DNA from 3 places in the Streptomyces sp. NPDC058985 genome. Region 2 is predicted to be linked to each of the others. Evidence: riboswitches for the same ligand, from Rfam matches in the RefSeq annotation. Region 2 holds a riboswitch; each other region holds the start of a gene.
What was found. A riboswitch is a leader RNA that binds a small molecule or an ion and turns the genes downstream of it on or off. The one in region 2 is predicted to bind thiamine pyrophosphate.

Region 1: linked by a shared signal. The riboswitch ahead of ACFW01_RS07575 (thiamine ABC transporter substrate binding subunit) and the one ahead of thiO (glycine oxidase ThiO) in region 2 are both predicted to bind thiamine pyrophosphate.
Region 3: linked by a shared signal. The riboswitch ahead of thiC (phosphomethylpyrimidine synthase ThiC) and the one ahead of thiO (glycine oxidase ThiO) in region 2 are both predicted to bind thiamine pyrophosphate.

Annotation. Positions count from the first base shown of each region.
Region 1 is NZ_JBHYJX010000006.1:143,918-153,836, forward strand. Features, by position in the region: gene pyrH (UMP kinase) at 1-713, shown strand, start outside; gene frr (ribosome recycling factor) at 895-1,452, shown strand; gene ACFW01_RS07565 (phosphatidate cytidylyltransferase) at 1,452-2,576, shown strand; gene rlmN (23S rRNA (adenine(2503)-C(2))-methyltransferase RlmN) at 2,702-3,808, shown strand; TPP riboswitch at 3,850-3,955, shown strand; gene ACFW01_RS07575 (thiamine ABC transporter substrate binding subunit) at 4,034-5,119, shown strand; gene ACFW01_RS07580 (ABC transporter permease) at 5,095-6,777, shown strand; gene ACFW01_RS07585 (ABC transporter ATP-binding protein) at 6,809-7,828, shown strand; gene ACFW01_RS07590 (LAETG motif-containing sortase-dependent surface protein) at 7,926-8,636, opposite strand; gene ACFW01_RS07595 (VOC family protein) at 8,844-9,251, opposite strand; gene ACFW01_RS07600 (hypothetical protein) at 9,379-9,919, opposite strand, start outside.
Region 2 is NZ_JBHYJX010000033.1:56,142-66,060, reverse strand. Features, by position in the region: gene ACFW01_RS25905 (phytoene desaturase family protein) at 1-1,187, shown strand, start outside; gene ACFW01_RS25900 (hypothetical protein) at 1,242-2,249, opposite strand; gene metF (methylenetetrahydrofolate reductase [NAD(P)H]) at 2,306-3,229, opposite strand; gene thiE (thiamine phosphate synthase) at 3,336-3,995, opposite strand; gene ACFW01_RS25885 (Rv2175c family DNA-binding protein) at 4,112-4,477, opposite strand; gene ACFW01_RS25880 (NAD(P)/FAD-dependent oxidoreductase) at 4,535-5,746, opposite strand; gene ACFW01_RS25875 (hypothetical protein) at 5,836-6,186, opposite strand; TPP riboswitch at 6,239-6,350, shown strand; gene thiO (glycine oxidase ThiO) at 6,348-7,589, shown strand; gene thiS (sulfur carrier protein ThiS) at 7,586-7,786, shown strand; gene ACFW01_RS25860 (thiazole synthase) at 7,790-8,587, shown strand; gene pknB (Stk1 family PASTA domain-containing Ser/Thr kinase) at 8,810-9,919, shown strand, end outside.
Region 3 is NZ_JBHYJX010000057.1:8,353-18,271, reverse strand. Features, by position in the region: gene ACFW01_RS33840 (metallophosphoesterase) at 1-532, shown strand, start outside; gene ACFW01_RS33835 (hypothetical protein) at 715-1,596, shown strand; gene ACFW01_RS33830 (VWA domain-containing protein) at 1,621-3,051, opposite strand; partial or broken gene ACFW01_RS33825 (thiamine biosynthesis protein ThiC) at 3,148-3,279, opposite strand; gene ACFW01_RS33820 (winged helix-turn-helix transcriptional regulator) at 3,273-3,737, opposite strand; gene ACFW01_RS33815 (YybH family protein) at 3,729-4,139, shown strand; partial or broken gene ACFW01_RS33810 (hypothetical protein) at 4,239-4,379, opposite strand; gene ACFW01_RS33805 (hypothetical protein) at 4,454-5,290, opposite strand; gene thiC (phosphomethylpyrimidine synthase ThiC) at 5,440-7,251, opposite strand; TPP riboswitch at 7,244-7,433, opposite strand; gene ACFW01_RS33795 (YibE/F family protein) at 7,505-8,995, shown strand; gene ACFW01_RS33790 (SsgA family sporulation/cell division regulator) at 9,044-9,481, opposite strand; gene ACFW01_RS33785 (IclR family transcriptional regulator) at 9,580-9,919, opposite strand, start outside.

The sequences.
Region 1 (9,919 bases), on a different contig from region 2:
GCTTCATGCTGAAGCTGTCCGGAGAGGCCTTCTCCGGCGGTGGCGGCCTGGGCGTCGACCCCGACGTGGTGCACGCCATCGCCCGCGAGATCGCGGCCGTCGTACGCGACGGCGCCGAGATCGCCGTCGTCATCGGCGGCGGCAACTTCTTCCGCGGGGCCGAACTCCAGGTGCGCGGCATGGACCGCGCCCGCTCCGACTACATGGGCATGCTCGGCACCGTGATGAACTGCCTGGCCCTCCAGGACTTCCTGGAGAAGGAGGGCGTCGACTGCCGCGTGCAGACCGCCATCACCATGGGCCAGGTCGCCGAGCCGTACATCCCGCTGCGCGCAGTGCGCCACCTGGAGAAGGGCCGCGTGGTCATCTTCGGCGCCGGAATGGGCATGCCCTACTTCTCCACCGACACCACCGCCGCCCAGCGCGCCCTGGAGATCGACGCCGAGGCGCTGCTCATGGGCAAGAACGGCGTGGACGGGGTCTACGACTCCGACCCCAAGACCAACCCGGACGCCGTGAAGTTCGACGCGCTCGGCTACGGCGAGGTCATCACCCGCGATCTCAAGGTCGCCGACGCCACCGCCGTCACGCTCTGCCGCGACAACAGCCTCCCGATCGTGGTCTTCGAGCTGTTGAAGGAGGGCAATATCGCCCGCGCCGTCAAGGGTGAGAAGATCGGCACGCTCGTGGGTGACCAGGGCACCCGGGACTGACCGGAGAACACCCCCCTGTCCGCGGACGCCACCTGTCCGGGGGACGGACGGGACGGGGCCGGGCCGGGGGATGGACAATGTCCCGCCGGTCGGGAACCGTGCAGGAAGAACGCGACGCAGCCGGCCGCCGCCCCGCCAGGGGACCGCAGCCGGGCCTACTCAAGACACGCAGGAGCAAGTGGTGATCGAAGAGACCCTCCTCGAGGCCGAGGAGAAGATGGAGAAGGCCGTCGTGGTCGCCAAGGAGGACTTCGCCGCGATCCGCACCGGCCGTGCGCACCCGGCGATGTTCAACAAGATCGTGGCCGACTACTACGGCGCGCTGACGCCGATCAACCAGCTGGCCTCGTTCTCCGTGCCCGAGCCGCGCATGGCCGTGGTGACGCCCTTCGACAAGAGCGCCCTGCGCAACATCGAACAGGCGATCCGCGACTCCGACCTGGGCGTCAACCCGAGCAACGACGGCAACATCATCCGAGTGGTGTTCCCCGAGCTGACCGAGGAGCGCCGCCGCGACTACATCAAGGTCGCCAAGGCCAAGGGCGAGGACGCCAAGGTGTCCATCCGCTCCGTGCGCCGCAAGGCCAAGGACGCCATCGACAAGCTGATCAAGGACGGCGAGGTCGGCGAGGACGAGGGCCGTCGTGCGGAGAGCGAGCTCGAGCAGACCACCTCGAAGTACGTCGCCCAGGTGGACGAGCTCCTGAAGCACAAGGAAGCGGAGCTGCTCGAGGTCTGATGAACGACTCTTCCTGGGGAGCGCCGCCACAAGCCGGGTACTGGGGGCCGTCCGACGGGGGACCTGTCCAGGGCGCTGCCCCGGCGGGTTCCGCATACGATGCGCAGTACGCGCAGCAGACTCGCCCCATGCCCATCGTGCCCGACGTACCCGAACACGGCGGTGACCAGGACGACGACCGGGGGGCCGCTCGGGCGAGCGGTCCCCTGTTCCAGAACCCGCCGGTGCAGCCGTATGCGGCGGTGCCGCAGAATCCGGAGCCCATGCCCGACGCCCCGCAGCCGGCGCAGTCCCAGCCGCCGCCGAAGAAGACCGCGGGGCGCGACCTGGGCGCGGCGATAGGGGTCGGCGTCGGACTCGGCGCCGTCATCGTCGCGTCGCTGTTCGTCGTCAAGGCGGTCTTCGTCGGCGTGGTCGCGGTCGCGGTCGTCGTGGGCCTGTGGGAGCTGACCAAGCGGCTGGAGGAGCGCAAGGGCATCAGGGCGCCGCTCGTGCCGCTGGCGATCGGCGGCGCGGCGATGGTGGTCGCCGGGTACGCGCGAGGTGCCGAGGGCGCGTGGGTCGCCATGGCGCTCACGGCGCTGGCCGTGCTCGTGTGGCGGATGACCGAGCCGCCGGAGGGCTACCTCAAGGACGTCACGGCGGGTCTGTTCGCGGCCTTCTACGTGCCCTTCCTGGCCACGTTCGTCACGATGATGCTGATGGCCGACGACGGCGCGCAGCGCGTGCTGACCTTCCTGTTGCTCACGGTCGTCAGCGACACCGGCGCCTATGCCGTCGGCTGGCGCTTCGGCAGGACCAAGCTCGCCCCGCGCATCAGCCCCGGCAAGACCCGCGAGGGGCTGCTGGGAGCGGTGGCCTTCGCGATGGCGGCGGGCGCGGTGTGCATGCAGTTCATGATCGAGGACGGCGTCTGGTGGCAGGGCCTGCTGCTCGGCCTCGCGGTCGCCGTCAGCGCCACGCTGGGCGACCTCGGTGAGTCCATGATCAAGCGCGACCTCGGTATCAAGGACATGGGCACCCTCCTGCCGGGCCACGGCGGCATCATGGACCGCCTGGACTCCCTCCTGCCGACGGCGCCGGTGGTGTGGCTCCTGCTGGTGATCTTCGTGGGGTCGGGCTGATCCGGCCGGCGTGAGCCCGCAGGGCCGGCCTCGCGACCGCCCCCACCTGCACGTTCTTCGACGAGAGACCCGTTGTCCACAGGGCGGCGGGTCTCTTCTCATATGTCTGCGACACTGGTACAGCCATGCCTAAGCCCGGAGAACTCACATTCGTCGCCCCCCGCGGAGCCAAGAAGCCGCCGCGGCACCTTGCCGATCTCACGCCCGCCGAGCGTAAAGAGGCCGTCGTCGCTGCCGGCGAGAAGGCCTTTCGTGCCAAGCAGCTCTCGCAGCACTACTTCGCGCGGTACGCGCACGACCCCGAGCAGTGGACCGACATCCCCGCCGGTTCGCGGGAGGGGCTCCGGGAGGCGCTGCTGCCCGAGCTGATGACGGTCGTCCGGCATCTGTCGACCGACCAGGGCACCACCCGCAAGACGCTCTGGAAGCTGTTCGACGGGACGCTCGTCGAGTCGGTGCTCATGCGCTACCCGGACCGGGTGACCATGTGCATCAGCTCCCAGGCGGGCTGCGGCATGAACTGCCCATTCTGTGCCACGGGGCAGGCCGGCCTGGACCGGAACCTGTCGACGGCCGAGATCGTGCACCAGATCGTGGACGGCATGCGGGCGCTCAGGGACGGAGAGGTCCCCGGAGGCCCGGCCCGGCTCAGCAACATCGTGTTCATGGGCATGGGTGAGCCCCTGGCCAACTACAACCGGGTCGTCGGCTCCATCCGCCGGCTCACCGACCCGGAGCCGGACGGGCTGGGGCTCTCCCAGCGCGGCATCACCGTCTCCACCGTCGGTCTCGTCCCGGCGATCAACCGCTTCACCGGCGAGGGCTTCAAGTGCCGCCTCGCCATCTCGCTGCACGCCCCCGACGACGAGCTGCGCGACACCCTCGTCCCCGTCAACACGCGCTGGAAGGTGCGTGAGGTGCTGGACGCCGGGTTCGAGTACGCCGCGAAGTCAGGGCGCCGGCTCTCCATCGAGTACGCGCTGATCCGGGACATCAACGACCAGGCGTGGCGGGGCGACCGCCTCGGGCGGCTGCTCAAGGGCCGCCCGGTGCACGTCAACCTCATCCCGCTCAACCCCACGCCCGGCTCGAAGTGGACCGCGTCGCGGCCCGAGGACGAGAAGGCGTTCGTGGAGGCGATCGCGGCGCACGGTGTGCCGGTGACGATCCGGGACACCCGTGGCCAGGAGATCGACGGGGCGTGTGGTCAGCTCGCCGCGAGCGAGCGGTAACCTGACCGGCGTCAGTACAACGCCACAGTAACCACATCTTCATATTCCGACAGGGGAGCGCCACAGCGCTGAGAGTGCGGCACCGGCCGCAGACCCTCCGAACCTGGCCCAGGTCATTCTGGGTAGGGAGATCGGTCACCACTCGAGCTGTTGCGCCCTGCCCGGGACCCTCGCCAGGGGTCGCGGGCGGGGCCGCGTCTTCTCCTGGTCACCCAGGAGGAATCAGTGAGCATCACCAAGAAGGTCACCGTCCTGGCCGTCGGCCTCGGCATGGCCGGCGGCCTGGCCGCCTGCGGGTCGTCGTCCGACGAAGGGCAGGGGTCCGGCGACTCCAAGACCGTGACCCTGGTCAGCCATGACTCGTGGGCCTCTTCGAAGGAGGTCGTCGCCGCCTTCGAGAAGAGCTCCGGCTACAAGGTCAGGGTCCTGGAGGACGGCGACGCCGGGCAGGCCGTCAACAAGGCCGTCCTCACCAAGGACAACCCGCAGGGCGACGTCTTCTTCGGCGTCGACAACACCCTGCTCTCCCGCGCCCTCGACAACGGGCTGTTCCAGCCGTACGAGGCAAAGGGCTCCGACCTGGTCCTGCCCGAGTACCGGGCCGACCAGGACAAGCACCGGGTCACGCCCGTCGACACCGGTGACGTCTGCGTCAACTACGACAAGGCGTACTTCAGCAAGAACAAGCTGACCCCGCCGGACTCCTTCGACGACCTGGTCAAGCCGGAGTACAAGGACCTGCTCGTCACCGAGAACGCGGGCAGTTCCTCGCCCGGCCTGGGCTTCCTGCTCGGTACCGCCGCCAAGTACGGGGACGACGGCTGGGAGGGCTACTGGAAGAAGCTCAAGGCCAACGGCGTCAAGGTCGTCGACAGCTGGGAGCAGGCCTACAACGAGCAGTTCTCCGGCTCGGCCGGGGGCAAGAAGGCCAAGGGCGACCGCCCGCTCGTCGTCTCCTACGCCTCCTCCCCGCCCGCCGAGGTGATCTACGCCGAACCGCAGCCGTCCACCGCGCCCACGGGCGTCGCCGACGGCACCTGCTTTCGCCAGGTCGAGTACGCGGGCCTGCTGAGCAACGCCAAGAACCCCGAGGGAGGCAAGGCACTCCTCGACTTCCTCATCGGCAAGCAGTTCCAGGAGGACCTGCCGCTGAACATGTTCGTGTACCCGGTGCGGGAGGGCGCGCGGATCCCCGAGGCGTTCGCGAAGTACGGGCCGCAGGCCGAGGACCCGCAGACCATGGACCCGGCGAAGATCGCCGGCAATCGCGACCAGTGGGTCAAGTCGTGGACCTCGCTCGTACTGAAGTAGGCAAGGGAGCCCCCAGGGCTCGGAACCCGCGCGGGAGCGCGGCGCGGCTCGCCCTGATGGTCGTGCCCGTCGCGTTCTTCGCGGTGTTCTTCGCCTACCCCGTCGCCGCGATCGTCGCGCGCGGCCTGGAGGTCGACGGCGCCTGGCAGTTCGGCCGGATCGGCGACGTGCTCGCCCAGTCCGACGTGCGGCACGTGCTGTGGTTCACGACCTGGCAGGCGCTGGCGTCCACCGCGCTCACCCTGCTGATCGCACTGCCCGGCGCCTATGTCTTCGCCCGCTTCGACTTTCCAGGCAAGCAGGTGCTGCGGGCGGTGGTAACCGTGCCGTTCGTGCTGCCGACGGTCGTCGTGGGGACGGCGTTCCTGGCGCTGGTGGGGCGCGGCGGGCTGCTCGACGAGCTGTGGGGCGTACGGCTGGACACGACCGTGTGGGCCATCCTGCTCGCGCACGTCTTCTTCAACTACGCCGTCGTGGTGCGCACCGTGGGCGGCCTGTGGGCGCAGCTCGACCCGCGGCAGGAGGAGGGCGCGCGGATGCTCGGTGCCTCCCGCCCGCGGGCCTGGCGGCAGGTCACGCTGCCCGCGCTCGCTCCCGCGGTGGCGGCCGCCGCGCTGATGGTGTTCCTGTTCACCTTCACCTCCTTCGGCGTCGTGCAGATCCTCGGCGGGCCCGCCTTCTCCACCCTGGAGGTGGAGATCTACCGGCAGACGTCCCAGGTCTTCGACCTGTCCACGGCGGCCGTGCTGACGCTGATCCAGTTCGTGGCGGTCGCCGCGGTCCTCGCCGTGCACGCCCGGACGGTACGGCGGCGGGAGAGCGCCCTGCGGCTGGTGGACGCCGCCACGACCGCGCGCAGGCCCCGGGGCACGGGCCAGTGGGCGCTGCTGGCGGGCGTCCTGGCCACCGTCGCGCTGCTGCTGGTGCTGCCGCTCGCCGTGCTGGTCCAGCGGTCGCTCGGCGCACCCGGCTTCGGCTACTATCGGGCGCTGACCAGTGCCGACGGCGGCGCCTTCCTGGTCCCGCCGATCGAGGCCATCGGCAACTCCCTCCAGTACGCCGTCGCCGCCACCGCCATCGCCGTGGTGATCGGCGGTCTCGCCGCCGCCGCGCTCACCCGGCGGGACGCGGGCCGCTTCGTGCGGGGCTTCGACGCGCTGCTGATGCTGCCGCTCGGGGTGTCCGCCGTGACCGTCGGTTTCGGGTTCCTGATCGCGCTGGACGAACCGCCGCTGGACCTGCGCTCCTCCTGGATCCTGGTGCCGCTCGCCCAGGCGCTGGTCGGTGTCCCCTTCGTCGTACGGACCATGCTGCCCGTGCTGCGGGCGGTGGACGGACGGCTGCGGGAGGCGGCGGCGGTGCTCGGAGCCTCGCCCTGGCGGGTGTGGCGGGAAGTGGACCTGCCGATGGTGCGGCGGGCGCTGCTGGTCGCGGCCGGGTTCGCCTTCGCCGTGTCCCTCGGGGAGTTCGGCGCGACCGTGTTCATCGCGCGGCCCGACAACCCGACGCTGCCGGTCGCCGTGGCGCGGCTGCTGGGCAGGCCCGGGGACATGAACTACGGCCAGGCCATGGCCCTTTCGACGATTCTGATGCTGGTGTGCGCGGTGGCGCTGGTGGTGCTGGAGCGGCTGCGCACCGACCGGAGCGGGGAGTTCTAGAGATGCGACTGGTTGTGCGGGTGATCCAGGGATGCTGCTGAACGTCGAGGAAGCGACCGTCCGCTTCGGCGGGCGGGCCGTGCTGGACGCCGTCGGCCTGGAGGTCGCCGAGCACGAGGTGGTGTGCGTGCTCGGGCCCAGCGGCAGCGGCAAGTCGACGCTGCTGCGCGCGGTGGCCGGGCTCCAGCCGCTGGACGCCGGGCGGGTGACGCTCGACGGGCGGGACCAGGCCGGGGTGCCCGCGCACCGGCGCGAGCTGGGGCTGATGTTCCAGGACCACCAGCTGTTCCCGCAGCGGGACGTGGCCGGAAACATCGCCTTCGGGCCCCGGATGCGGGGCGCGTCCCGCACCGAACAGCGGGACCGGGTGGCGGAGTTGCTGGAGCTGGTCGGACTGCCGGGCGCCGGACGCCGGTCCGTCGCCGCGCTCTCCGGCGGCGAGCAGCAGCGGGTGGCCCTCGCCCGGGCGCTCGCGCCCCGGCCCCGGCTGCTGATGCTGGACGAGCCGCTCGGTCAGCTCGACCGCTCGCTGCGGGAGCGCCTCGTGGTCGAACTTCGGGAGCTGTTCGGCCGGTTGGGCACCACGGTGCTCGCCGTGACGCACGACCAGGGCGAGGCGTTCGCGCTCGCCGACCGGGTCGTGGTGATGCGGGACGGGCGGATCGCGCAGTCGGGGACGCCGCTCGAGGTGTGGCAGCGGCCGGCCGACGCCTTCGTGGCCCGTTTCCTCGGCTTCGACAACGTGGTGGAGGCGACCGTCGCCGGGCAGGTCGCGGACACGCCGTGGGGCAAGGTCCCGGTCCCCGAGGACGCCCTGCAGGGGACGCGGACGGTGCTCGTGCGGCCGGCCGGGGTCCGGATCGTCGCCGCCGACGCGGGCCTGCCGTGCACGGTCGCGGCCCGCACCTTCCGGGGCACCCATGTCGCCGTGCGCCTCCAGCCGGAGGACGCGCCGCCCCTGGAGGCGGCGTGCGCGCTGCGGGCGGCACCGGAGGTCGGGGACGCGGTCGGAGTGGAGTTCGAGGCGGCGGAGGTCGTCGTGCTCGGCTGAGCGCCGGCCCGCAGCGGGCCGGCGCTCCCCGGACATGACGGCGGCCCGCCCCCGAACCGGGGACGGGCCACCGCCGCTGTCCAGCTGGGTGCGGGCGTCAGCGGGTGCTGTTCGCTCCGCGACGGCGCAGGCCGAAGAAGACGGCACCGCCACCGACGACGACCAGGGCCGCCGCGATGCCGGCGATCATGCCGGTGTTGGAGTTGGCACCGGTCTCGGCGAGGTTGGAGTCACCGGCCGCCGGGGACGGCGCGTTGCTCGGCGCGGCCGCCGGCGCGGTGCTCTGGTCCTCCGTCGGCGCGGGGGCCGAGGTGGACGGCTCGGGGGCCGGGGTCTCCGTCTCGTCGGACGGGGTCGAGGAGCTCTCCGACGGGGTCGGGGTCGGGGTGTCCTCGGTCTTGCAGGGGGTCGACGGGGTCACGAGGTTCGGCTTGATGTCCTCGTCGACGTACCGGTCGGCCTTGACGTGGATGCGGTACTCGGCGTTCGGCTTCCAGTCCGCGGCGAAGGTGATGGTGCTGCCCTCGCGCGAGCCCTTGACCGTCTGCTCGCCGATCTTCTCGGCGTCGGCACCGTTGTTCTGCAGGTAGACGGTGACGACGGCGGGGATGCCGGCGGGGTCCACGTCGGTGACGGTGATGACACCCTTGTCGCCTTCGCACTTGGCGGCGGCGGAGAACTCGCTGATGTCGCAGGCGAGGGCGTTGCCGGCGGCGCCGACGGCCAGGGCCGCCGAGGCGGCGACGACGCCGAGGGCGCGGACGCTACGGCGTGACGCCGTACGGCTGATTATGGACAGGACTGCCACGTTTGTCCTTTACGGGAGCGCAGATGGGGGGTGGGCAGGGTGCCGACGCCCGATGACACGGCATCAGCACACCCATGAGCCTCACTGGTTTATAAGCGGTGCATAAGCAGTGTCAACGCATATGCCAGCCAAGCACGTTGACTTTGCCGTCTTATTAACCGCCTACACGTTTCAGTGCGTCGGCAGGCGCCCCGGCCCCCCGCCGGCTCAGCCTTCGACCGCCGCCGGGTCCATCCACACGACCTCGAAGGTGTGGCCGTCGACGTCGTCGAAGGCGCGCCCGTACATGAAGCCGTGGTCCTGGGTCTCGCCGCTGACCGAACCGCCGGCCGCGACCGCCTTCTCCACCAGCTCGTCGACCTTCTCGCGGCTCTCGGCGCTCAGCGCGAGGAGCACCTCGCTGGACTTGCTGGAGTCCACGATCTCCTTCTTCGTGAACTGGCGGTACTTCTCCGGCGTGTGCACCATCACGACGATGGTCTCGCTGAGCGGGATCGAGGCCGTGGTGTCATCGCTGAACTGGGCGTTGATCTCGTAGCCGAGACCGGTGAAGAACTTCTTCGAGGCGGCCAGGTCGTTGGTGGCCAGGTTCACGAAGATCATCTGCTGGTACATGAGGGCCTCTCCCGTAAGTGCGCTGCCGTTGCCGTGCTGTTCGAAGGGTTAGACGTACGGCGGGCGCGGAACTCATCGCCGTTTCGTGGATCTCTTCGAGAATTTTCTCGCGGGTGCCGCGAGGACGTCAGCGGGACAGGGGGAGCGCCGCCAGTTCCGCGACGATCAGGGTCAGCGCACCGAACAGGGCGAGCAGCGCGGCGGCGCGCACGGCGGCCGCGGCGCGCAGGGTCGCCGGGGGCGCCCCCAGCCGCAGCAGGGCGTCGGTGGTGTCGGCGCGGGCGTGTTTGGCCTCCACGGCCGCGGTGAGGAGGGTGGCCACCGTGCAGCCGGCCACGAGGAGGGCGCCCAGGGTGCTCAACGCCCCGAAGTCCGGGCCGTCGGTGGCGTACAGGGAGGTGGCGACGTAGGCCGCGGCGGCCACGGCGCAGACGACGCCGAGGGGGCGGCCGATGCGGTGCGCCTCGTCCATGAGGACGCGCCCGGCCAGCAGCCGCAGGGCGCCGGGTCGGGCGGCCTGGAGGAGGCGGCCGCACAGGTGGGTGAGGCCGGGGCCGGCGAGGGCCAGGCCCAGGGCGGTGAGGGCCCAGCCGATGAGTACGCCGGCCGACGGGGTGGCGTCGGGGGTGGTGGCCGGGTGCCCGGTGTAGGTCTCGACGGCGAGGCCC
Region 2 (9,919 bases):
GGGCGGGCGTCGTCGACGCCCTGGACGCGGCTCTCGGTCCGGCGGCCGGGCGGCGCTGGAGCGACTTCCTCGTGCGGGCCCGCGAGGCCTGGGACCGGACGCGCCGCCCGCTCCTGGAGGAGCCCCTGTGGCCGAACTGGGAGGTGCTGGCCGAACGCGACCCCTACCCGTCGGTCCCGCACAAGCGGCTGCTGCGCACCCGCCGCGCCGGCACGCTCGCCGAGGTGGGCGCCTGGGAGCTGCGGGACGCCCGGCTCGCCGCCCTCCTGAGCAGCCACGCGCTGGCGTACGGCCTGGATCCCCGGACCGTCCCGGCGAACGCCGCCGTGCTGCCGTACATGGAGTACGCGTTCGGGATGTGGTACGTGCGCGGTGGCGGCCTGCGGGAGCTGGCGCGCGCCGTGTACGAGCGGTGTCTGGCCCGCCGGGTCGAGTTCCGCTTCGGCACCGAGGTCACCGGGGTGATCGAGAAGGACGGCCGGGTGGCGGGCGTGGAGCTGGCCGAAGGGGGCCTGGCGGAGGCCGAGTTCGTGGTCGCCGGGGTGGCGCCGGACGTGCTGGACCGGGTGTGCGGGGGGCCGGCGGTGCGGGGTGCGGGCGAAGTCCCGCCTCAGCGCGGCGGGGCGAGCCGGCTGACGGTGCATCTGGCGTTGCGGGGTGGGCGCGCGGAGGGCACGGCGCACCGGACGGTGGTGCACGCGCCGGACGGGGACGCCGAGTTGGACGCGCTGTTCGGCGCGGAGCCGCGCATGCCCGCGCGTGCGACCGTCACCGTCCTGCGGCCCGACGACCCGGCGCTGGTGCCGGACGCGGACCACGAGGCGGTCACCCTCAGTTCGGTGGTGCCCGCGGGCGAGGGAGTGGACGCCGAGGACGGGGCCGAACGCCTCGTCGATGCCGCCGAGCGGGCGATACCCGGCCTCCGCGACCGTCTCCTGTGGCGCGAGGTGCGCACCCCGGCCGATGTCGCCGCGGCCACCGGCGTGGCGGACGGGGCGGTTCCGGCGCCGACGCTGGCGGCGGCCGGCGGACGGCTGCTGCACGCCGCGAACAGCACGCGCGTGGCGGGTCTGTTCACGGTCGGCGGCTGGTCGCACCCCGGCGGGGGCCTCCCGCACGCGGGCATGTCGGGCGCGCTGGTCGCCGGACTCGTGGTGGAGGGACCGGAGTTCCGCGGCTCCCAGTGAGCGACCGGTGAGCGACCGGGGACGGTCACCGGGCGCCGGGCGCCGGATACGCCGTCAGAAGCGGTACTGCTCGTCGTATCCCTGCCCCTGCCCCTGCCCCTGCCCCTGCCCTTGGCCCTGACCCTGAGTCTGGCCGTTGTCCTGGTAGGGGTACTGCTGCTCCGGCGGGAGTTCGCCGCCGTAGGGGTCGTCGGTGCTGCGCTGCTGCGGCACCCACACCCCGCCGGCCGGGGTCTCGCCGCCGTAGCCACCGTGCGCGCCGGTGGCGTACTGGTCCTGCCCGTAGCCCTGCTGGCCGTACTGCTGCGTCCCGGTGGTGTCGTAGCCGCCGGTGTCGTAGGACGCCCCGCCGTAGGCGTGGGTGCCGATGTACGGGTCGGAGTAGGCGGCGTACTGCTGCTGGGCTCCGGTGTCGTAGCCGTACCCCTGCTGCCCGTAGCCCGAGTAGTCGTAGGCGTAGGCCTGGTCTGCGCCCGGCGCGGCGGCGGGTGCCTGCTGGTCGTGGCCGTAGCCGGAGTCGGCGTAGACGCCGTAGGAGCCGGTGTCGTCCGGCATCGGCTGCGGCTCGTAGACGGCGGTGGTCTCGGCGGCCGTGGGGTCGGCGGGCCGGGCCGGGGTGAAGACGTCGTCACGGTCGTAGTCGTCGTGACCGTAGGACAGGCCGTCCTGGGACGGGGCGTGGCCCGCGTGGTCGTCGTAGCCGTCCCGGTGGCCCTGGTCGGCGTCGGCCGGTTCCAGACCGGAGACCTCCAGCGTCGGCTCCTGGCGGCCGCGTTCGGGACGGCCGCGCTTGCCGACGAGGCTCGCGGGGGCGTTGACCGCCCAGCCGGCCTCGAAGCCGCGGCGGAACGACAGCGTGACGTAGGTCTGGCCGACCGCGAAGGCGGCGGCGCCCACCCCGATGACGAGCACGTTGGACATCAGTACGCCGGCGACCACGCCGACGAAGCCGCCGAAGGCGAGCAGCCGCCACCGCAGCCGCGCCTTGTACTGCAGCAGCACCTCACCGAGCAACCACAGCGCGACCACGCCGAACGCGATGTAGAGGACCGTCCAGCCCATGTACGCCCCTCTCCCAGTGGCCGTTACGCAGTGTGTCGTAAATATGTGCGGCCGGTCTAGGCCCGCGGTGGGTGGTGCAGGCCCAGGTTCTCGTAGATCTCCAGCGTCGCCGTGGAGTTGTTCAGCGTGATGAAGTGCAGTCCGGGGACGCCCTCGGCCAGCAGCCGCGCGCAGAACTCCGTGGCGAACTCGATGCCAATGGAGCGTACAGCCGCCGGATCGTCCTTGGCTGTGAGGATCCGCTCTTTCAGCTCCGGCGGGAACGAGGCGTTGCTGAGCTTCGGCAACCTCTCCAGCATCTTCACACTGGTCACCGGCATGACCTCGGGGATGACCGGGGTCTCGCATCCTGCCGCGGCGACCCGGTCGCGCAGCCTCAGGTAGGACTCGGCCTGGAAGAACATCTGCGTGATCGCGTAGTCGGCGCCGGCCCGGCACTTGTCCACGAAGTGCCTGACGTCCGCGTCCCAGTCGGCGGAGCGCGGATGCATCTCCGGGAAGGCCGCGACGCCGACGCAGAAGTCGCCCGACTCCTTGATGAGCCGGACCAGTTCGGCCGCGTAGGTCAGACCCTTCGGGTGCGCGATCCAGTCGGCCGTCGGATCGCCGGGCGGGTCGCCGCGCACGGCCAGCATGTTGCGGATCCCGGCGTCGGCGTACTGGCCGATGATGTTGCGCAGCTCGGCCACGGAGTGGTCGACGGCGGTGAGGTGGGCCACGGGGGTCAGCGTGGTGTCGGCGACGATCTGCTGGGTCTCCCGGACCGTACCCGCGCGGGTGGAACCGCCGGCGCCGTAGGTCACGGAGACGAAGTCCGGGGCCACCGCCTCCACGCGGCGCAGCGCGCTCCACAGGTTCTTCTCGCCCTTGGGCGTCTTCGGCGCCGAGAACTCGAAGGAGTACGTCGTCTTGCCGGTGGCGAGGATGTCACGCACCGTGCGGGCGCGGTCAGTCCTCGTGCTTGCGGTTCCGAGGGCCATACGGGCAGGTTAGCCAGGGGGCGGCGGCCACCCAACCGGATGCGGGATATTTGTCCGCATTGTCTATTTGTTGTCCACCCCTTGGACACATGCCCCCGGCATCCGCCTACGGCTGCCGCAGGCGCTTCGCGAACTCGGCCGCGGCCGCGCCCGGATCCTCGGCGGCGGTGATCGCGCGGACGACGACGACCCGCCGGGCGCCCGCCTCCAGCACCTCGTCGAGGTTGCCGAGGTCGATGCCGCCGATGGCGAACCAGGGGCGGTCGGTGCCCAGCGACGCGGTGTGGCGGACCAGGTCGAGGCCGGGGGCATGGCGGCCGGGCTTGGTGGGGGTGGGCCAGCACGGGCCGGTGCAGAAGTAGTCCACGCCGTCCTGGACGGCCGCCGCGGAGGCCTCGGACCCGGCGTGCGTGGAGCGCCCGATGAGGACGTCGTCGCCGAGGATCGCGCGGGCGGCGGGCACCGGGAGGTCGCCCTGGCCGAGGTGCAGCACGTCGGCGCGGGCGGCGTGCGCGACGTCCGCGCGGTCGTTGACCGCGAGGAGCTTGCCGTGCCGGGCGCAGGCGTCGGCCAGGACCGCCAGGTGCTCCAGCTCCTCGGCGGCCTCCATGCCCTTGTCGCGCAGCTGCACGATGTCGACGCCGCCGGCCAGTACGGCGTCCAGGAACTCGGGCAGGTCGCCCTGGCTCCGGCGGGCGTCCGTGCACAGGTAGAGCCGGGCGTCGGCGAGGCGGGCGCGGGCGGTGGTCGGAGCGGTGTCGGGCATGCGGGTGTCCCCCCGGGTCGGTGGTTGGCGTGGGCGGCGCGGACCGCACGGCCCTGCGGCGTACGGACCGCGGACCGTGACGGCCGCGCGGCCCGTACGCCGGGCGGTGGGTCGGGTCAGACGGCGAGCGCCTGGGCGCGGCGCTTCACCTCCGTGCCGCGATTCTCACTCAGCGCCTGGGCCGGGGTGCCCGGCAGGGTGGGGTCGGGGGTGAAGAGCCACTCCAGCATCTCCTCCGGCGTGAAGCCGTCGTCCCGCAGCAGCGTCAGGGTCCCGGCCAGGCCCTTGACGACCTTGTCCTCGTCGATGAAGGCCGCCGGAATGTGCAGCGCGCGGTTCTCACCCCGGCGTACGGCGATGAGCTGGCCTTCCTTGATCAGCTGGCGTACGCGGGTCACCTCGACGCCGAGCATCTCGGCGATGTCGGGAACGGTGAGCCAGGCAGGCACGAGAGCATCGGTCTTTGCGTCAATCTCGGTCACGTCTCCAGCCTGCCATCTGGCACTGACAGGAGGAAGCCGGACCCGTCCGGACCGGTGCTACGCCGTGGCCCCCTTGAGCGGCCTCGCCGGGTCGGCCAGCAGCACCGGGTCCATCGTCGTGCCCGCCTGGATCAGCCGCTTTCCCTGCGCCAGGTCGCGGGGGCGGCCCACCGCGAGCAGGGCCACCAGCCGGTTCTCGCGCAGCCAGCAGACCGTCCAGGCCGGGCCCGTGCGGTCCCCGCGCCACAGGACGGTGTCGGCGGCCGTGTGGTGTCCGGCGTACTGGACGAAGCGGCCGAACTGCTCGGACCAGAAGTACGGCACCGGGTCGTACGCCGCCGGGGTCTCGCCCGCGGGGGCGCCGACGATGTCGGCGGCGACGGTGCGCGGGCCCTGGAGGGCGTTGTCCCAGTGGTGCACCAGCAGCCGCTCGCCGTAGCGGGCGGAGGGGAAGGAGGCGCAGTCGCCAACCGCGTGCACGTCCGGCGCCGAGGTGCGCAGGAGGTCGTCGGCCAGGACCTCGCCGTGCCCGCCGAGGGCGATCCCGGAGCCGGCGAGCCACGCGGTGGAGGGGCGGGCGCCGATGCCGACGACGACCGCGTCGGCGGGCAGCCGGGTGCCGTCGTCGAGGACGACCCGGAGGGGCTCCCCCGACTCGCCGGGCTCGACCCGCTCCACGCGCGCGTGCGTGCGCAGTGCGGCGCCCGCTTCGGCGTACCAGGCGGTCATCGGCGCGGCCACCTCGGCGGGCAGCGCGTCGGCGAGCGGCCGGCCGGCGGCCTCCACCACGGTCACCGCGCAGCCGGCCTCGCGCGCGGCGGTGGCGAACTCGGCGCCGATCCAGCCGGCGCCGACGACGATGCCGTGGCGGCCGGCGAGCACGGGGCGCAGCCGTTCGGCGTCGTCCAGGGTGCGCAGCAGGTGCACGCCCGGCACGCCGTCGGTGCCGGGGAGCCGGACCGGTTCGGCGCCGGTCGCGAGGACGAGGGCGTCGTACGGCACGGGGCCCTCGGAGGTGTCGAGGAGGTGCTCGCCGGGGCGGACACCCAGGGCCTCGCAGCCGAGCCGCAGGGTAATGCCGAGTGCCTCGAAGTCGACGTCGAAGGCGGAGCCCTCGGCCGTGCCGAGCAGGACGGCCTTGGACAGCGGAGGCCGGTCGTAGGGCTGGTGGGGCTCGGCGCCGATCAGTGTCAGGGTGCCGGTGAAGCCCTGTTCCCGCAGGGCGACGGCGGTCTGCACGCCCGCCATGCCGGCGCCCACCACGACCACGCGGCGCGCGTCGTCCGCCGCCGGTTCCGGTCCCCGCTCCCGCGTCTGCTCGCTCACCTGATCACCTTAGCCACCTGACAATTTGTCAGTCAGCGCTCGTGCACCGTGACCTGCTCCACAACGCTCGTGCCGCGGCCGGGGCGCGACTCCCACTCCCAGCTCTCCTCCAGGCGCACCCGGCCGTCCGGCAGTTCCAGCACGGTCGACACGCAGTGCCCCGACGCCGTGCTGCCGTCGGTCCTGAGCTGCACGTACCGGAAGTCGAGCCGGTCCCCCGCGCGGGTACCCACCAGGTGGCCGCGGACGACGTCGCCGCCCGCGTAGTCGGCCCAGACGGCGTCGTCCCGCTCGTGGTACGTGAACCGGGTGCGGGTGCCCACCTGGCCGGGCGCCTGGTCGGTGACGGGGGCGAGGACGAGACCATCGAGCGAACGGGGCACGGGCGGAGGCTCCCTTACGAGTGCGAGGCGCTGCGGGCTAGGCTGGCCAACGTAAAGCACTCGCGGGAGCCCGGACGCACCGGGCTGAGAGGGAGGCTGGCGGCCTCCGACCGTACGAACCTGATCCGGGTCATGCCGGCGAAGGGAGGGGCTGGACGCCCATGCCGTCCTCATCACACAGCTCGCCACACAGCTCGTCACACACCGTGTCGTCGCACACCACGTCGTCACCCACCGTGTCCCGTACGCCCGACGTCCTCGTGGTGGGCGGTGGCGTCATCGGTCTGGTCACCGCCTGGCGGGCAGCCCAGCGCGGGCTCGCCACGGCCGTCGTCGACCCCGAGCCCGGCGGCGGGGCGGCGCAGGTGGCGGCCGGGATGCTGGCCGCCGTCACGGAGCTGCACCACGGCGAGCAGACGCTGCTCTCGCTGAATCTCTCCTCGGCCCGCCGCTACCCGGAGTTCGCCGCCGAGCTGACCGATGTCACCGGCCACGACCTGGGGTACCGCCGCTGCGGCACCCTCGCCGTCGCGCTGGACGCCGACGACCGGTCCCACCTGCGCGAAGTACACGCGCTTCAGCAGCGCTCCGGCCTGGAGTCCGAGTGGCTGTCGGGGCGTGAGTGCCGGCGCCTGGAGCCGATGCTCGCGCCGGGCGTGCGCGGGGGCCTGCGGGTGGACGGCGACCACCAGATCGACCCCCGGCGCCTCACCCACGCGCTCGTGGCCGCCTGTGAGCGGGCGGGGGTGGTCTTCCACCGGGTGTGGGCCGACCGGCTCACCGTCGGACGCGGGGAGCGGGCCACGGGGGTCGCCACCGCCGACGGAACCGCGCTGGAGGCCGGGCAGGTGGTGCTGGCCGGGGGCAGCCTGAGCGGGCGCCTCGCGGGCGTGCCGGACGCCGTGCTGCCGCCGGTGCGGCCGGTGAAGGGGCAGGTGCTGCGGCTGACCATGCCGCGGACGCACGGGCCACTGCTGAACCGCACCGTGCGCGCCGTGGTGCGCGGCAACCACGTCTACCTGGTGCCCCGGGAGAGCGGCGAGCTGGTCGTCGGCGCCACCAGCGAGGAGCTGGGCTGGGACACCACGGTGACCGCGGGCGGCGTGTACGAGCTGCTGCGCGACGCCCACGAGCTGGTCCCCGGCATCACCGAGCTGCCCCTGACGGAGACCCGCGCGGGCCTGCGCCCCACCTCCCCCGACAACGCCCCGCTGCTCGGGCCGACCGGCCTCGACGGGCTGCTGCTGGCCACCGGCCACCACCGCAACGGCGTCCTGCTCACCCCCGTCACCGGCGACGCCATGGCGCACGCCCTGACCACCGGGGAGCTGCCGGACGAGGCCCGCCCCTTCACCCCCCGGCGCTTCGACGCCGCCCCCGCACTCTCGGAGCAGTCCGCATGAACATCTCCGTCAACGGCGAGCCGCGCGAGGTGGCTCCCGGTACGGCCCTGGACGCCCTGGTGGGCACGCTCACCACCGCGCCGTCCGGAGTGGCCGCCGCCCTGAACGAGACCGTGGTCCCGCGCGCGCGGTGGTCCGCCACCGCCCTGGCCGACGGCGACCGCGTCGAGGTCCTCACCGCTGTGCAAGGAGGCTGAACCATGGCCGACGACCCCTTTGTCCTCGACGGCACGTCGTACGCGTCCCGTCTGATCATGGGTACCGGCGGGGCGCCCAGCCTGGACGTGCTGGAGCGCGTGCTGGTGGCCTCCGGGACGGAGCTGACCACGGTCGCGATGCGGCGCGTGAACGCGTCGGTGCACGGGTCCGTGCTGTCGGTGCTGGAGAAGCTCGGCATCCGCGTGCTGCCCAACACGGCCGGCTGCTTCACCGCCGGGGAGGCGGTGCTCACCGCCCGGCTCGCGCGCGAGGCGCTGGGCACGGACCTGGTCAAGCTGGAGGTCATCGCCGACGAGCGCACGCTGCTGCCGGACCCGATCGAGCTGCTGGAGGCCGCGGAGACCCTGGTCGACGACGGGTTCACGGTGCTGCCGTACACGAACGACGACCCCGTTCTCGCGAAGAAGCTGGAGGACGTGGGGTGTGCGGCGATCATGCCGCTCGGTTCGCCGATCGGGTCGGGGCTCGGGATCCGCAACCCGCACAACTTCGAGCTGATCGTGGAGCGCGCGGGGGTGCCGGTGATCCTGGACGCGGGGGCCGGTACGGCGTCGGACGTGGCGCTGGCGATGGAGCTGGGGTGTGCGGGTGTGATGCTGGCCTCGGCGGTCACGCGGGCGCAGGAGCCGGTGCTGATGGCTTCCGCGATGCGTGCGGGGGTCGAGGCCGGGCGGTTGGCGCGGCTTGCGGGACGGATCCCGCGGCGGCACTTCGCCGAGGCGTCGTCTCCTGCGGAGGGCTTGGCCGACCTTGATCCGGAGCGGCCCGCTTTTCAGTGAGCCTGCGTTGCTCCGAGGGTCTTCTCCCACCCGCGCACCACGCGTTTCCAGTCGGACAAGAGGCTGGGCTCTCCCGTGGGGGTGACTCGCCGTCGGCGGCTCACCGTGCGTGGGCGGGGGATCGCCCGGTACGTGTCACGTGCGTCACAGGTGCGCTGCAGTACCGCCCCGGTGGCGGGCGGCGAGCGCGGGGTGTCGGTCGTGGCTCGTACACTCGCCTGCGTGGACACGACCCTTCAGGACCCTCTCGTCGGGCAGGTGCTCGACGGCCGGTACCGCGTCGAGGCGCGGATCGCGGTCGGCGGGATGGCCACGGTCTACCGGGCCGTGGACACCCGCCTGGACCGCGTGCTCGCGCTGAAGGTGATGCACCCGGCGCTCGCGACCGACGCCGGCTTCGTCGAGCGGTTCATCCGCGAGGCCAAGTCGGTGGCCCGCCTCGACCACCCCAATGTCGTCCAGGTCTTCGACCAGGGGGCCGACGGGGCGTACGTCTACCTGGCCATGGAGTACATCCCGGGCTGCACCGTGCGTGACGTGCTGCGCGAGCGCGGTGCGCTCCGGCCGCGGGCCGCCCTCGACATCCTGGAGCCGGTGCTGGCCGCGCTCGGCGCCGCGCACCGGGCGGGTTTCGTGCACCGGGACATGAAGCCGGAGAACGTGCTGATCGGGGACGACGGCCGGGTCAAGGTCGCCGACTTCGGCCTGGTCCGCTCGGTGGACACCGTCACCAGCACCACCGGCGCCGTCCTCGGCACCGTCTCCTACCTGGCGCCCGAGCAGGTCGAGCACGGCGCCGCCGACCCCAGGGTCGACGTGTACGCGTGCGGCGTGGTGCTCTACGAGATGCTGACCGGCGGCAAGCCGCACGAGGGGGACTCGGCCGCGGTGGTGCTCTACAAGCACCTCCACGAGGACGTGCCGCCGCCCTCCTCCGCGGTGCCGGGGATGGCGTACGAGCTGGACGAGCTGGTCGCCGCCGCCACCGCGCGCAACCCGGAGATCCGGCCGTACGACGCCGTCGCGCTGCTCGCGCGGGCCCGTGAGGCGCGCGCGGCGCTGACCGCCGAGCAGCTGGACGCGGTGCCGCCGCAGGCGCTCGGCACGGAGCACGACAACGCCGAGGACCGCACGAGTGTCATCCCGCGCTCGCTCACCGTGCCCCGGCCGCTGCCGGTCGACGAGGACGCGTACGGCGCCGGAGACGACGGCGTGCAGCACACCAGCCGGCTGGCGTCTCCCCCGCCGGACCCGCCCCGGCGCCGCCGGCCGGGGGTGCGGCGCGGCCCGCTGACGATCGTGCTGGCCGTGCTGCTGGTGCTCGGCCTGGGC
Region 3 (9,919 bases), on a different contig from region 2:
CAACTCCGGCGCCGGCACCGCCACCTTCCAGGCGGCCTGGCTGCTGAACGGCGGCCAGAAGACCGACATGGACCGCCTCCAGGACCACCACCTGCAGTGGATGTCCCGCCTCGACGCCCTCGAGGAGGTCGACGACCACCTCCTGGTCCACTCCGACACCACCACCTACCTCGACTACGGCCGCTCCATCGAAGAGGTCAACGACACCGTCCGCGAGACCCTCACCCGTAACGACGCGGAAGAGGTCTGGGACCTGTTCCGCAAGTTCACCAAGCGCTTCTCCTTCCGCGACGAGGGCGGCGCCGAGGCCGTGCGCTCACTGCTGGATACGTACGGCGGCACCCGGATCGTTCACGGACACAGCCCCATCCCCTACCTGCTGGGCGAGGTCGGCTCCGAGGACGGCGAGGACGACACCCGTACGGCGGTCGAGGGACCCCACGTCTACGCGGACGGGCTGGCCATCGCGATGGACGGCGGCGTGACCATGGCCGGAAAGCTGCTGGTCCAGCAACTTCCGCTGGACGTCTGACCGTTCGACGGACGAGCGTTTCGACGGCGGGACCCGTACGGGACGGCACCCAATTTCTGGAAACCCCCTGTCACCCTCCACCGTCACCGCTCTACCATCGGCTTATCCGTAGCAGGCTCCCCTCCGTTTCTGCCCGACGGCTCGTTGGCATGCGAGCCCCAAGCCCTACGGAGCATCGGGGGATGCACATGAACAGCGTTCCGCAGCACCTGTCCAACGAGGACCGCCAAGAGTACGAGCGGATCCTCGACGAGGCGCTGCGCTCCGCACCACACCGCCCGGAACTGGCCGCTGTCGGCCAGCGGCTCAACTCCGAACAGCTGCGCACCATGGCACTCAACGCGACCGCCCTCATCACGGCGGCGGCCACCACCGAGTACCAGCACTACGTGAAGGCCCGCGAGGAACTGCGCCACCCCGCGCCGTCCGCCACGTCGCCCACCACGTCGCCCGCCACGCGCGAGTCCGGCTCCGAGGAGCAGGGCAGGGACGCGGTGGGACTCGCCGCCACCGTGGGGGAGGTGGCCGAGGCGACCGGTGCGGGGGCCGTCGCCGTCGTCGCCGTCCTGGCACCCGTCCTGGCCGGCACCGCAGCGGCGATCTTCCTGCTCGTCGGCTACATCCTGAAGATGCTGGATCCGGGGCAGGCCTTCGCGCAGACCATGCTCACCACGGGCTGGATGTTCGGCGCCGTGACCGCGGTGGCGATCCTCGTCGCCGCGGTGGGGCTGCTGATCACCGCGCTGCGCAACCGGCCGTCCGCCGAGTCCGGCTCCTACGGCGTACTCGACGAGGAAGTGGCCCGGGCCAGGGACGCCTGGCACGACGCCCTGCTGGAACGCGGCATCCTGCCCTTCCTGCAGGAGGCGCTCGGTAACCCGGGCACGGCGGCACTGCACCGCACGGGACCCAAGGCCCCGAGCAGCCGCATGCCGCACCTCGGATACGGCCGACCCGGGTTCACCAGTCCCGACGGCGGCCCCGAGACCGGTCACCGTCCGAGCTACTCCAGCCCGGACTACAGCAGCCCGGACTTCGGGGGTCCGGAACACCGGTCCGAGTAGCCACCGGTCCGGGCGGGCGGCGCGTCAGAGGATGCCCGCCCGGCCGGCGGCTGTGATCCAGGACGGAAACTCGGACAGCAGGCGGTCGTAGAGCTCCGGGTCCGGCACGGTGGCGATGTCGTCCACGGCGAAGAAGCCGACGTTGTCGACGCGGCGGCCCGTCAGGGTGTCGAAACGCTCCAGCACGCCGTACTTGGCCCGGCCGAGCCCCACGAACTGCCAGAAGACCGGCTCCTCCACCGCCTCCCGCAGCTCCCGCTCGATCTCGGCGTCGCGGTAGACACCGCCGTCGGAGAAGAACAGGACCAGGGTCGGAACCGGTGCCGGATTCTCCCGGACGAAGGCACGGACCTGGGCAATCACCTTCTGCTCCTCGTTCTGGATCCCGACCGCCCGCATGTCGGCCTGCCGGGGGTCCAGGCCCTTCTTCCGGCCGCGGCGGAAGAGGCTGATCTCCCCCACGCGTACGTGCAGCCGCAGCCACTCGGGCAGCTCGCCCAGGCGCAGGTCGGGCAGGCGCGCCGGGTTCGAGGCGAAGGTCCATGCCTGCATCTCGCCGTCGTCGTCCAACTGCGCGGCGACGGCGGCCATCCGCTCCACGACGTCCGCCACGACGCCCTTGGAGTAGAGGAACGACATGGAACCGGAGGCGTCCAGTACGAGGATGACGCGCGCGGTGACGCCGTCCGCACCGTGTTTGCGCAGGCTGACGGCGACCTGCTCCTTGCGGAGGGACAGCCGCTTGCGCATGTCCACGGGCAGCTCCTCCTCGCCCTTGGTCAGCCGGGTCCGCCCGGCGGATGCGGTCGCCGGTGGGGACAAGGGCTGAGGGGGTGGCGTCGGCGTCGGCGTCGGCGTCGGCGTCGGCGTCGGCGTCGGCGTCGGCGTCGGCGTCGGCGTCGGGGGAGTGTCGTCGTCCACGGTGATGCCGAAGTCGGTGGCGAGCCCCGCGAGTCCGGCGGCGTACCCCTGCCCGACCGCGCGGAACTTCCACTTCCCCTGCCGCCGGTACAGCTCGCCGCCGACCAGGGCGGTCTCCGTCCCGGCGGTCATGTCGAACCGGGCCAGCTCGGTCCCGGAAGCGGCGTCCAGCAACCGCATCGACAGCCCCGGCACCCGGCCGAACGTCCCGCCGTCCGCCGAGGCGCACAGCACGATGCGTTCGACGGCCGGCTCCACCGAGACCAGGTCCACCTCGACCGAGTCGGTGGTGACACCCGCGGGCCCGCCGGGTCCGCCCCGCTTGCCCAGGTGCCCCACCGCGCCGGACGCGTGCCGGGGCTGGTTGTAGAAGACGAAGTCGCCGTCGTCCCGCACCCGTCCGGCCGAGGTGAGCAGCAGCGCGGAAGCGTCGATCTCGGGAACCCCGGGCCCCGCGGCCCAGGCGAGTTCGATCCGCACCGCGGGGGAGTCGACGGCGAGGTTGGCGCCCTTGCTCAGGGAGGTGGATGTCATGCCCCCAGTCTGCCGAGACGGACCCCTCGGCGGGGAGAGGACGGACCTACGGTCTGCCCGTCCCCACCGCACGGCACGGCACGGCACGCGGGGACGTCAGTCCGCGATCGGCAGATACACGCGATTGCCGGCGGCCGCGAACTCCTTCGACTTCTGGACCATGCCTTCCTCGATCTCGGCCTGGCTCCCTCCGTGCTCGCGCCGGATGTCGTGCGAGATCTTCATGGATGAGCACCTTCCCCAGGTGATCGCGGGCTCTCGCCTCGACGCTCGGACAAGCGCTGCAATTCCTCGCCTGTGGCGTACAGCTCGACCAGGAGTGACCGCAGCGACCTGCCCGCCTCCGTCAGGACGTATCGCGTGCGGGCCGGGAAGCCGCGTCGGCGATCCGCCGTCACCAGGCCGCTCTCCCGCAATGCACGGAGCCGGTCGCTGAGCACTTTCGCCGACAGCTCGGGAAGCAGCGTCCGCAGCTCCATGAAGCCGCGAGGACCACCCATCAGTTCACGCAGGAGCAGCGTGGTCCAGCGACCGGACACCGCCGCGAGGGCTACCTCAACAGGGCAGTCGGCCTCAGGCCGATCGGTGCGGCCCCGCGGGCCGGGCACCAACTCCTCGTCCCAGGTGACGTGGGTTTCCGTTTGGTGACCTATGCCGGCCTGCTGTTCGCTCGCCCCATGACGCATTCCACCAGTGTGCAGTTGGCACGCAGCGCGGCCGAGCATCCGTACGCCTTCGCTCGTGCGTTCAACACCTTCGACCCGGAAGCGCTCGACCAGCTCTACGAGCCCACCGCGGGCTTCATACCGGAGCCCGGCCACCTGGTCACCGGGGCGGGCAGGCTCCACGCCAATGGAGAGTTCCTCCGGCTGCGCGTTCCGATCACGGTGACGCCACGTCATACGTACGTCGTCGGCGAGCTGGCGCTGCTGATCGTCGACTTCGTCATCACCGGAAGCGCGGCGCACGGCGAGCACGTCCACATCGAGGGCACCGCAACGGATGTGGCTCGCCGTGGCGCGGACGGATACTGGCGCTACGTGATCGACAACCCGTTCGGGGTGGCACGTCACACCGAACCGGCCTGAGCACCGCGAGCCGGCCCCAGACAGCGGCGGGCCCACGCAGCGGCGGGGCCCGCGGCTCCCCGCGGCGCGAGCCCCGTCCGTGGCTTCTGTGTGCCGTGCTCAGTCGTCCAATGGCAGGTCGTCCCGGTTGCCGGACGCTGCGAACTCCTTCGCCTTCGCCGGCCTCCCGGCCTTGATCTCCTCCAGGGTCGCCTCCACGTCACCACCGAACTGCTCTGAGATGCTTCGGCTGATCTTCATCGGTCCGCGAATCGGTGCCCACACGCGTCCCACGGTTGTCGGCGCGAGCAGTGGAACCAGAAGACTGACGCTGGTCAGCGTGGCGGCCGAGCCCCACGGCTCAGGCTGCGCTGTGAGCGCAGGGCTCCCAACCTGCGGTGGTCATCGGGGCCGGACAGACTCTCGTCCAAGGCCAGGAGCGACAGGAGCTGCACGGAACGTCCGGCCGAGGCTGCCGCCTCCAGCTTGTGGTGGCCGTCGAGCAGAAAATGCGTCAGCCCCCAGTGCTCGTACTCGTCCGTCGACGGGAGGCTCAACGCAGGCTGACAGAGATCCAACGTCGACACCGCGACTGCTGTCGGCACCACCCCCTGCCCCATCCACTCGACGTACTCCGCGACCCGCTCCCGGTCGTTCCAGAGTGGAGGAACCATCGGTACGGCGAACTCATAGAGATGTGCGGTGCCGTCGATCACCGTCTCGAACGTGCGGTAATACGGCGTGCGAGGGTGCTCCGGAAGACCCCAGAACTGGTTGGGCCCCCAGGTGGCCACTTGCTCATTGCTGAAGTAGTCACCGTCCTGCCCTGGAGTCACCAACCGTGGCTCGACACGAAGCAACAGTGGCAGGTAATTCCCTTCCGGCAGCAGGGAGCCGAACGCAGCCAGGATGCCGTCGTCCAGATCGGAGACCTGTCCGGCGAGGAGATCTTGCATGCCTTCCAATGACAGCGTCTGGCCGGCGCCCTCAAGCCGCTGAAACAGGAACTGACACGTCCCACACCACGGGGAGAGCTCAAACGCGGGATTCCCGTCGAGCACCAGCAACCTGCGCCGCGGTGCCGACCCCAGTTCCTGAAGCTCTGTCTCGAACCGCAGCCTCGCTTCAGGCCCGGGTACTCCGAGCCTGCGCCGCTCGCCAACGATGTTCATCACGCCCACGACCGTACGAGCGGTGCGACCACACACCAAAGGGGCCCTTCAGCACAGAGCGCGTCCGGCTCTCCTTCGCAAGCGCTCTGGAGCTGTGCAGGGGGCTGGGGAGCGCCGTTCAAGGCAGCGCCGCCCCGCCACCCGCTTACTCAGTCCGCCATCGGCAGGTACACCCGGTTCCCGCGCTCCGCGAACTCCTTCGACTTCTGGAGCATCCCCTCCGCGACCTCTTCAGCCGTCGCCCCCGCAGCCGCCGTGCCCCCGAACTGCTCTGTGATGCTTTGGCTGATCTTCATCGAGCAGAACTTCGGCCCGCACATCGAGCAGAAGTGGGCCGTCTTGGCGGGCTCGGCCGGCAGGGTCTCGTCGTGGAACTCCCGTGCCGTGTCCGGGTCGAGGGCCAGGTTGAACTGGTCCTCCCACCGGAACTCGAATCGGGCGTCGGACAGCGCGTCGTCCCACTCCTGCGCACCTGGGTGACCCTTGGCGAGGTCGGCGGCATGGGCGGCGATCTTGTAGGTGATGACGCCGGTCTTGACGTCGTCACGGTTGGGCAGGCCCAGGTGCTCCTTGGGCGTGACGTAGCAGAGCATTGCCGTGCCCCACCAGGCGATCATCGCGGCACCGATGCCGGAGGTGATGTGGTCGTACGCCGGCGCGACGTCCGTGGTCAGCGGGCCGAGCGTATAGAACGGAGCTTCATCGCAGATCTCCTGCTGAAGGTCGATGTTCTCCTTGATCTTGTGCATCGGGACGTGTCCCGGGCCCTCGATCATGGTCTGAACGTTCAAACGCTTGGCGGTCCGGTTGAGTTCCCCGAGCGTGCGCAACTCTGCGAACTGCGCCTCGTCGTTGGCGTCCGCGATGGAGCCCGGCCGCAGGCCGTCGCCGAGGGAGTACGTGACGTCGTACGCGGCGAGGATCTCGCAGAGTTCCTCGAAGTTCTCGTACAGGAACGACTCCCGGTGGTGCGCCAGGCACCAGGCCGCCATGATCGAGCCGCCGCGCGAGACGATGCCGGTCTTGCGGTTCGCGGTCAGCGGCACGTACGCCAGGCGCACGCCCGCGTGGACCGTCATGTAGTCCACGCCCTGCTCGGCCTGTTCGATCACGGTGTCCTTGTAGACCTCCCAGGTCAGCTCCTCGGCCCGGCCGTCGACCTTCTCCAGGGCCTGGTAGAGCGGCACGGTCCCGATGGGGACGGGGGAGTTGCGCAGGACCCACTCGCGGGTGGTGTGGATGTTGCGGCCGGTGGAGAGGTCCATGACCGTGTCGGCGCCCCACCGGGTCGCCCAGGTCATCTTGTCGACCTCCTCCTCGATGGAGGAGGTCACCGCCGAGTTGCCGATGTTGGCGTTGACCTTCACCAGGAACCGCTTGCCGATGATCATCGGCTCGATCTCGGGGTGGTTGACGTTGGCCGGCAGTACGGCACGGCCCGCCGCGATCTCCTCACGGACGACCTCCGGCGAGACGTTCTCCCGGACGGCCACGTACTCCATCTCGGGCGTGATCTCGCCCCGGCGGGCATACGCGAGCTGCGTCACCGCGGTGCCGCCCCGGCCCCGGCGGGGCTGCCGCGGCCGTCCGGGGAAGACGGCGTCGAGGTTGCGCAGCCCGCCGCGCGGCGAGGTGTGCTTGATGCCGTCGTCCTCGGGACGGACGGGACGGCCCGCGTACTCCTCGGTGTCGCCGCGGGCGATGATCCAGTTCTCCCGAAGCGGCGCCAGTCCCCTGCGGACGTCGGTGTCGACGAGCGGATCGGTGTACGGACCGGAGGTGTCGTACAGCGTGACCGACTGCCCGTTGGTGAGGTGCACCTGACGGACCGGCACCCGCAGGTCGGGGCGCGAGCCCTCGACGTACGCCTTGTGCCAGCCGATGGACTTCCCGGCCTCCGCGGTCTCCTCCTGGGAGGAGTTCTGCGTGGAGGCAGGCGTGCGTGCGTCCTTGATGGTCATGAGACCTACTCCCTACGCCGGCATTACCCGGTAACAGGTTCGGCGGTCGACGCAGCGGATTCCGTCCGCCGACGCTTCGTGGGATACATCACTCGACTTCGGTCATGTTTCCCGTGAAACATCGCTGGGACGGAGGTCAGCGCCCTCTCAGCCCGGTGCTCCGAGCTCCCGCGTGTACAAAGGTGCCTCCACGCTAACGCCCATTCGGGCGCGGTGAACAGAGGGCCCCCCTTGTTCTTGCGATGATCGGTCGGTGACCACACCGCAGCATCCCCCCGTTCCGCCGCACGATCCCCGCCGCGGACCGCACGCCGACAGGGGCGCCGACCGTGGAGCCGGCGACCCTGGACACGGCCCCGGTGGCGGCGGCCACGGGCCCGGAGCGGGAGGAGGCCACGGGCCCGGAGCGGGCAGCGGCCACGGGAGCGGGGCGGGAGGAGGCCACGGGCACTCGCACAGTCATGGCCCCGCGGCGCCCGTCTCCCGGCATCTGCGGAAGGTCATCGCCGCGATCCTGATCCCGTTCGCCGCGGCGGTCCTGATCGGGCTCGCTGTCCTGTGGCCGGGCGGCGCGCCGCCGCACGAGCGCACCGGCGTCGGCTTCGACCGGCAGACGCAGCAGGCCACCGTGACCAAGGTGGTGGAACTGAGCTGCCAGTCCGTCAACGCCTCGGGCTCCACCCCCACCGGCGACACCTCCACCGCCGAGGGCTCCTCCGCGGTGCAGCAGGCGAACGGCGAGTGCAAGCGGGCGACGATCCGCGTGGACAGCGGCAAGGACAAGGGCCGCACGTTCGAGGAAATCGTGCAGCCGGACCAGTCGCGGCAGCTGCACGAGGGCCAGGAGGTCGTGGTCGCCTACGAGCCCTCCGCACCGCGGGACCTGCAGTACTCGGTGACCGACATCAACCGCAGGCTCCCCCTCACCCTGCTCGCCGGCATCTTCGCGTTGGCCGTGGTGGTCGTCGGAAGGCTGCGGGGCCTGATGGCGCTGATCTCCCTGGCCATCAGCTTCCTGCTGTTGAACTTCTTCATCCTCCCCGCGATCCTCCAGGGTTCGAACCCGCTGCTCGTCGCGGTGATCGGGTCCAGCGCCATCATGCTGATCGCGCTGTATCTGTGTCATGGCCTCTCCGCACGCACGTCCGTGGCGGTGCTCGGCACACTGATCTCCCTGTTGCTGATCGGCATCCTCGGGTCGCTGTTCATCGACTGGGCGGCGCTGACCGGCAACACGGACGACAACACCGGCCTCATCCACGGCCTGTATCCGGCGATCGACATGAGCGGTCTGCTGCTCGCCGGCGTGATCATCGGTTCGCTCGGTGTCCTCGACGACGTGACGGTCACCCAGACGTCGGCGGTCTGGGAGCTGCACGAGGCCAACCCGACGATGGGCTGGCGCGGGCTGTACCGCGCGGGCATCCGCATCGGCCGCGACCACATCGCCTCGGTCGTCAACACGCTCGTGCTCGCCTACGCGGGCGCCGCGCTGCCCCTGCTCCTGCTGTTCTCGATCGCGCAGAGCGGGGTGGGGACGGTCGCCAACAGTGAGTTGGTCGCGGAGGAGATCGTGCGCACGCTGGTCGGCTCGATCGGTCTGGTGGCGTCCGTGCCGGTCACCACGGCCCTCGCCGCGCTCGTCGTCTCGGCCGACCGGACGGCCGCACAGTCCGCTGGGGCGGGGCCGGGCGGGGACGCGGCCCCCGTACGCGGCGGACGCGGCCGTCGCCGCAAGCGCTGACGCGCCCGGGGCGAAGCGTTACGCCCGCTCCGCGCCTGCCGTAACGGTTCAGCCCGCGCTCTGTTCCTCCGCCAGGATGCGGTCCAGCGCCTCGTCGAGGTGGGTGTCGAAGTCCGCGAGCGCGCCCTCCTGACCCAGGGGCACCAGTTTGTCGGTGCGGTCGAGGAACGCCACCAGGGGAGCCGCCGAGGAACGGAACAGTGCCTGGTCGGCGCCGACCTGGAGGCGGATCAGCACCTCGGCCAGCGGCTCCGGCTCGACCGGTGCGATGCGCACGTCCCCGTCACCGCACGGCCGGCCCACCCCGTCGACCAGTAGCTCCCGGCCGAAGGCCCAGGTCACCGGGGCGTCCCCGGGGAGATGGAAGGTCAACCGCACGGCATAGGGATCACAGGTCGCGTAGCGCAGCTCCACCGGAATGCGGAACGAGAGCTCCTCGGACACGAGAAAGCTCATCATGACCTCTGCCTGTACGGACTCGCCCATCGCACACCCGTCATTCGCCGTCGACTGTCCGGGAATCAAACCTCTAACACTGGTGGCATCTTGCTCAACGTACACACCAGATCACAAGGAGTGAGTTTTCAGATACTGATAGAGATCGCGAGTGACCCCAGGAGCCGCCCCACCTCGTCCTGCAGCCGCTCCGCGGCCGACAACAGCCGGTCGGCCTGGTGAAGGGGCAGGGAGACGGCCATCGTGGCCACCGTGGTGCCGACGGTGATGGGGATCGCGGCGCACACCGTCCCCAGGGCGTACGCCTGGCTTTCGGTCACCGGAGACGTCCGCCGCATGCGTTCGAGACGTCTCAGCAGGGCATTGCCATCACGGACCGTGTACGGCGTGAGTGACTGCACCGAGTAGCGGTTCAGGTGGTCCCGGCGGGCGTCCTCGTCCAGTTGCGACAGCAGACACTGCCCGACG